Regions from separate parts of the Lysinibacillus sp. FSL L8-0312 genome, predicted to be linked through region 3. Evidence: riboswitches for the same ligand, from Rfam matches in the RefSeq annotation. Region 3 holds a riboswitch; each other region holds the start of a gene.
What was found. A riboswitch is a leader RNA that binds a small molecule or an ion and turns the genes downstream of it on or off. The one in region 3 is predicted to bind thiamine pyrophosphate.
Positions count from the first base shown of each region.

Region 1: it holds a riboswitch for thiamine pyrophosphate, as region 3 does, so the genes downstream of both, thiM (hydroxyethylthiazole kinase) here and thiC (phosphomethylpyrimidine synthase ThiC) in region 3, are expected to answer to the same signal.
Region 2: it holds a riboswitch for thiamine pyrophosphate, as region 3 does, so the genes downstream of both, thiT (energy-coupled thiamine transporter ThiT) here and thiC (phosphomethylpyrimidine synthase ThiC) in region 3, are expected to answer to the same signal.

Region 1 is NZ_JBBOOV010000001.1:2,020,030-2,022,303, reverse strand. It holds gene thiD (bifunctional hydroxymethylpyrimidine kinase/phosphomethylpyrimidine kinase) at 1-321, opposite strand, end outside; gene thiM (hydroxyethylthiazole kinase) at 309-1,076, opposite strand; TPP riboswitch at 1,169-1,266, opposite strand; gene mbcS (acyl-CoA synthetase MbcS) at 1,457-2,274, shown strand, end outside.
Region 2 is NZ_JBBOOV010000001.1:2,515,928-2,518,201, forward strand. It holds gene MHI22_RS12770 (hypothetical protein) at 1-22, shown strand, start outside; gene map (type I methionyl aminopeptidase) at 56-811, opposite strand; gene thiT (energy-coupled thiamine transporter ThiT) at 973-1,533, opposite strand; TPP riboswitch at 1,670-1,777, opposite strand; gene MHI22_RS12785 (DUF4870 domain-containing protein) at 1,905-2,228, shown strand.
Region 3 is NZ_JBBOOV010000001.1:3,448,175-3,450,448, reverse strand. It holds gene thiC (phosphomethylpyrimidine synthase ThiC) at 1-968, opposite strand, end outside; TPP riboswitch at 1,114-1,228, opposite strand; gene MHI22_RS17340 (AEC family transporter) at 1,307-2,236, opposite strand.

The sequences.
Region 1 (2,274 bases), 1.4 Mb from region 3:
TGCAATCATCACGGGATCCACAATTAGTGGTATGTTTAATTCACCGATCATGCGTGCGATGGCTTGGATAATACCAGAGGAATAAAGCATGCCTGTTTTCATTGCAGCAATCGGAAAATCTTCGACTAACGCTTGAAATTGTTTTTCCACAAACGAAATGTCAATGGGGAAAACACCTGTCACGCCTGTTGTATTTTGTGCAGTTAAAGCTGTAATAACGGAAGTGCCGAACACCTCTAATTCCTGAAATGTTTTTAAATCAGCCTGTATACCAGCACCGCCACCACTATCTGATCCAGCAATCGTCGTTACAATATGCATGATGCTTCACCATCCTTTGATAAACGATGTATAGCATTAAGCAAAGCTATTTGAAAATCACCGATATCTGCAGTGAATGCAGAAGCTAGTACTGCTGCCTTTTTATAGTAAGTGAGTGTTTCTGCTAATTGGTTGTATGGCTTGTTACCTGCGACATAGGCAGCACCACAAAGCGCACTAAGTAAACAGCCAGTACCAGTGACCTCTGTCATTTGTGGGTGGCCACCAGCTATCCACTGGCTATGCTCACCATTTGTTATAAGATCACGTTCACCTGTTACAATAACGATACAATTATATCGTTGTGCCACTAGTAATGCTTCCGTCTCCAGTGACATGGAGCCATGACCACTATCTACACCTTTCTGTTGCCAATCTACATTGGCTATAGCCGCAAGCTCACCGATATTACAGCGAATTACGGCAAATTGTATGTTTTCAAGTAAGTATTGAACGGTTTCCTTGCGATAAGTTGTAGCCCCTGCCCCAACTGGATCTAATATAACTGGAATGCCAAGTGCATTAGCTTTTTTTCCTGCTAACAGCATGGCGTTTTTGGTGCGAGTATTGAGTGTCCCGATATTAATTAATAATGCTTGTGCCATTGCTACCATTTCCTCAACCTCTTGGCTATCGTCAGCCATAACGGGCGAAGCACCTAATGCTAATAAACCATTTGCTTGGAAATTTGCCACCACATAGTTTGTGATGCAATGAATAAGTGGTTGCTGTTGACGAATTGTTTGAAATATCATTTTAATTTTAGTCCTCCTTTGTGGATGGACGTAAGCATGCAAAAAGGCTCTTTTTATGTGAAAATACACGAAAAAGAGCCTTTCATCTGAAAAAATCGATGTCTGTTGCTCCCTACGTCAGTATTAACTAACAGGTTCAAAGGGTCAGGTTTTACCTTCTCAACTCTTTCGAGTCCCCCTGCAATTTTGCTTTTAGTTGACCAAAATGTACCATACTTTTCATTTGTATTCAATAGCTAGTTTTCCTATCGACAAAACGTGACTGATGCCATATAGCTAGGTATGATAGTTGTCATGACTTTACCTAAATTAAGCGCAAACCATTGAAAATACTGAAAAAGGAGTTTTATAATGTGTCATAGCAAAAGGGGGCATTTGCCATGAAAAGACAAGATTTAGTTGCACCAGAATGGTATAACATAACAGAGGAAATTGAAAAATATGCTCAGGATGCAACGAAAAATGCTTTAATTATTTATGAAGAAAATCAAGCTGTACAATTTATTACATATGCACATTTGATGGAAAAAGCGAATCAAGCAGCACATGTTTTCACCTTACAAGGTTTAACGAAGGGTGATGTGATTTTAGTGATGGTACCACGCTTAGTGGAAGCATATATTGTTTATATTGCAGCATTAAAAGCAGGTTTAACCATCATTCCAAGCTCAGAAATGTTAAGAACAAAAGATATTGAGTATCGCATTCATCACGCCAATGCTAAAGGGGTTGTTGCCTATGAGCCCTATATTGAACAATTTGATGAAGTTGGAAATTTACAGGGCATACAGCAATTTGTCATAGGGAAAGCACATGAGCCTTGGCAGCCTTTACTAGAAAAAATGCACCATCAACCTACAACTTACATAAATCCGACTCCGACAAAAAGTACTGATAATGCATTTTTAGCCTATACAAGCGGCACAACAGGTAACCCGAAGGCAGCGGTACATACACACAGCTGGGGCTATGCTCATTTACGAACAACAGCACCACATTGGTTAGGTGTACAAGAAAATGATATTGTTTGGGCAACAGCAGCACCTGGATGGCAAAAATGGATATGGAGTCCCTTTCTCGCTACATTAGGCAGTGGTGCTACTGCATTTGTTTACAAAGGTAAATTTGATGCTGCTTCCTATTTGGCAATGCTTGAAAAATTCAAAATCAATGTATTATGCTGTACACCAACTGAATA
Region 2 (2,274 bases), 930 kb from region 3:
AAATCCTGCCTACCAAAAATAAATTGGTAAGCAGGATTTTTCATTTCATTGCATTCTATTCTTCGTCTAATGATGTTAGGATAATCGGTTTATCTTTTGTTACAATGACTGAATGTTCAATTTGAGCTACAAGTGATTTATCAGGTGTAATGAATGTCCAACCATCACCAGCTTCTACAATATGCTCTGCCTTCGCTGAGATAAACGGCTCAACCGCAAGCACCATACCTTCTTTCATAATTGTAGAATCCCATGCATCATAGTAATTTAAAATGTGATTCGGCTCATCATGTAAAGATTGACCTAAGCCATGACCAGTTAAATTCATAATAACAGTTAAGCCATTAGCATTCGCCTCACGTTCAACTGCCTTACCAATTTGATTTAATTTAGACCCAGCCTTTACCTTTGTCATTGCTCGATCAAAGGCGCTTTTGGCAACGCGACATAGCTTTTCTTTGTCCTCATAGCCATCACCAACCACAAATGAAATACCAGTGTCAGCAAAGTAGCCATTTAATGAACCAGAAACATCGATATTTACAATATCCCCCTCTTGAATAACACGTTTTCCGGGGATACCATGCGCCACTTCTTCATTGACACTAATACATGTATACCCTGGGAAATCATATTCTCCCTTTGGACCAGATATCGCGCCAGCCTCTGCAAACATACGGCCAGCAATTTCATCTAGCTCCAATGTTGTAACACCTGGTTTTGTGGCAGCTTTCATCGCTTCACGAATTTCAGCACAAATGCGTCCTATTTTTTTAAAAGCTTCAATCTCTTCTTGCGTTTTTACAATCATGTATAACGTCCCTTTCATCTAATATCTATACTTTAATATAACATAACTTGTTATGCGTATAACGATAAACGCTTTAAATATTGTATGCTTCCTTACTTTGCGAAGTGCGCAAAGAGTTATTTGCGACAAAAAAGCCCCTTCACAAATGTGAGGGGCATGTTTTATGCTTTTCTTTGCATTAATTGTGGAGCAGCTGCGAATAAAAGAACGCCTACAATTGCCGTTAAAATAGTTGCTGGTAGCATATATGTACCATTATAGATGATGGAATAGATCCATGCATTTTGATCGCCAGCATATTCTGCAAAAAATACAGCGCCAGCCATCGTGTGGGCTGCATATCGTAAAAAGCCCGCAAGTACCGTACCTAATATAATGTAAAGTGCCATTTTTGTTTTGTTGGCATTTTTGGCAGCCGCCAACACGGGTCCACGCACAACCGCCGCTAATCCTACAACTGTGAAAGCAACACCATAATCAAGGAATCCTTGTAGCCAGTGCACAATCGTAGCACCAAACATGGTTTGCATTACACCCACGAGTAATCCAGTTGTTAGCCCAGCTACTAAGCCCCAGCGAAATGCTATTAACATAATAGGTACCATGACTAGACTAACAGAGCCACCTTGTGCCCATACTTTAAAGGAAACCTGATCAAGCACAAGACCGATTGCTGCAAATATCGCAATCTCCACAAGCATTAATAGTCTTTTTTTGTCCATATATATTCTCTCCTTTGTTCCGATGTAGGATACAAGAGCAGGAATAGAAATGCGCTGATATGTCTCTTTCTGACACCTTTTTATTCCCTCAAGAATGAAAAAACGATGCCAGGACAGAGCCTCACATCGTACTAGTGTCGGTTTCTATCCACATCCCTACGCAAGCGTTAACTTACAGGTTCAAAGAGTCAAGGCATTACGTGCCCAGTCTCAGCTGACATCATCAGCTCCCCTTGTGGTCGTTACATCTGAATTTATTCGAACATTCTCATTGTACGCAAAGGATAGAAGGATTACAACCTCTTCCATATATTATTTTTTTGAAACTTTGCTGTTTTTCATGCGTAAATATTAAAAAAGGAGGTACAACTATGGAGAACCAAAAAATTTTATCTGCCTTTAGTTATTTAAGTATTTTCTTCGCCCCTTTTATCGTCCCATTAATTGTGTACATTATTACGAAAGATAGTGACGTAAAAAGACATTCAATTCGTGCACTTATCTCTCATTTAATTCCTTTTGTTTTCGGCATTCTGTTCTTTATTGTCTTTGTTTTTTCTACATTTAATTTGGATCCAACGTCAGGCAATAATACGATGTTGATTATTTGGTTCGTTTCGTTTGCCATTTATGCCATCGTCTCACTAGGAATTGTAATATGGAATATTATTCAAGCTGTTCGTGTTATTCGTTAATGTTTCATTTTTAAGCGAAACAGGTAGTAGTAATTGTAAAAGGAGC
Region 3 (2,274 bases):
CACCACTGTGCCATAATTGAACCACCACGTGACACAATGCCTGTTACACGATTTGCTGTAAGAGGTACATAGCGTAAAAGAACACCCGCATGTATCGTGAAATAATCAACCCCCTGCTCTGCTTGCTCAATGAGCGTATCACGATAAACTTCCCACGTTAAATCCTCGGCTATGCCATTTACTTTTTCTAAAGCCTGATAAATGGGCACCGTTCCCACTGGCACTGCAGCATTTCGAATAATCCATTCTCTCGTTGTATGAATATGTTTACCAGTCGAGAGATCCATAATATTATCGGCACCCCAGCGTGTAGCCCATGTCATTTTCTCAACTTCTTCTGCTATTGACGACGACACCGCGGAATTTCCAATGTTTGCATTGATTTTCACATGGAAGTTACGACCAATAATCATCGGCTCTGCCTCAGGGTGATTAATATTAGAAGGCATAATAGCCCGACCTGCTGCAATTTCTGAACGAACAAATTCAGGATCCATGTTTTCACGTATCGCCACAAACTCCATTTCCGGCGTTATCATTCCATTTCGTGCATAGTGAAGCTGTGTTACATTTTTACCCCTTTTTGCACGTAAAGGCTTCCGCTCCAATTCAGGGAAAACATTTTCTTGAATGCGCGGATCATCAACACGACGAAAACCGTTATCCTCAGGTTTAATCGTACGCCCCTCATATTCCTCAACATCTCCTCTTTCTTCTATCCATGCACGTCGCAAAGTAGGCAGACCCTTTGTAATATCAATGTGATAATTCGGATCTGTGTATGGACCACTCGTATCATATACTCGAATAGGGGCATTTTTTTCATCCCCAAAGCTACCAGTCGTTGGGCTTAATGCGATTTCACGCATAGGTACTAAAATATCTGGACGTGATCCTTCCACATACACTTTTTTGCTTCCTTCAAAGCTAGACATAATCGTAATGTTCTTTTCACTAACTACTGACATGAGCTACTTCTCTCCCTTAAATGTAATTTGATACAAGGACCGAAAATCTAGCTCACTCCAACAAATAAAGAAAGGCCGAATCCAAAATATTTTTTTGGATCCGGCCATGAATGTAAAGGTCTAGTAATTGCACACGACATACGATGCAATAGCTTCTTAACTTTCCCACGCTGGTATGAGCCAGATCAGGTCCAAAGGGTCAAGAAACTTCTAAGCGTTTCCCTCTCAGCCTGACTCATCAGACTCCCCTAGTTAATACTATTTAGTTTGATGCTAGTGTAGCAGATATTTCTAAGAGATGGAAGTTTTCCATTCAATATTTTAAAATTTTCATCCAACTAAGTAAATAATACTTCCGCAAGATAAATCACGATCGTTACTGTTAGACAGCTCACAATGGTTGAAAATAAAACAGTTTGCGCAGCTGTAGCTGATTCCACATCGTATTCTAATGCTAGACTAGAGCTATTGCGAGATGTTGGGAAGGCACTGGCTATAAACAGAGATTGTGCGACAACTCCATCTAACCCCAATACATAAATAATGACCAATGCTACAGCTGGTCCGATAACTAATCTTGTAAAACAGCTAACAAAAACAGTTTTATTAAACATAGATTTGATTTCAAGCTGTGATAATTGTGCGCCTAATGTAATTAAGGCTACAGCAATAAATCCATCTGCGACATGCTCTACAGGTATTTTGATAAACTGCGGTATACCAATATTAAAATAGTTCATAGCGACACCAATAATTAGCGCATGAATAATGGGCATTTTAAAGAAATCTTTGATGATTGTCATACCCGATTTCGTAGAGGAAATTAAATTGTACAAACCATATGTATAAGTTGTCATATTTTGAAATATAACGAGCATGACCTGAATGGCTACACCAATAGGTTGTGTTACAAAAATCATTTGGGCCACTGGAATACCATAATTTCCAGAGTTAATGAGCACAACACTATTTTTAAAGACGGCTGCCTCCGTTTTGGCCAAACCAAGCCCTTTCGCTAAAAAATGACTGAGTATCATTTGACTCCCAATAAAAAGCACAATAAATAACCCGACTTCTCCCAGAACAGACAGCTCTACACGTGTTTCATATAAATTCACAAAAACAGCGGCTGGCATAAAGCAATATGTAATAAGCTGAGACAATGCTTTTAAGTTAAAACGAAATTTCTTTTGTAGTATAGCGCCAAGTACAAGCAACACTAAAATAGGTGCAACAATTTGAAAGAAAATCATTCCGAGATACATCATATTGATGACCCCCTTCCCTTCATTATAGTAGTGCTGAA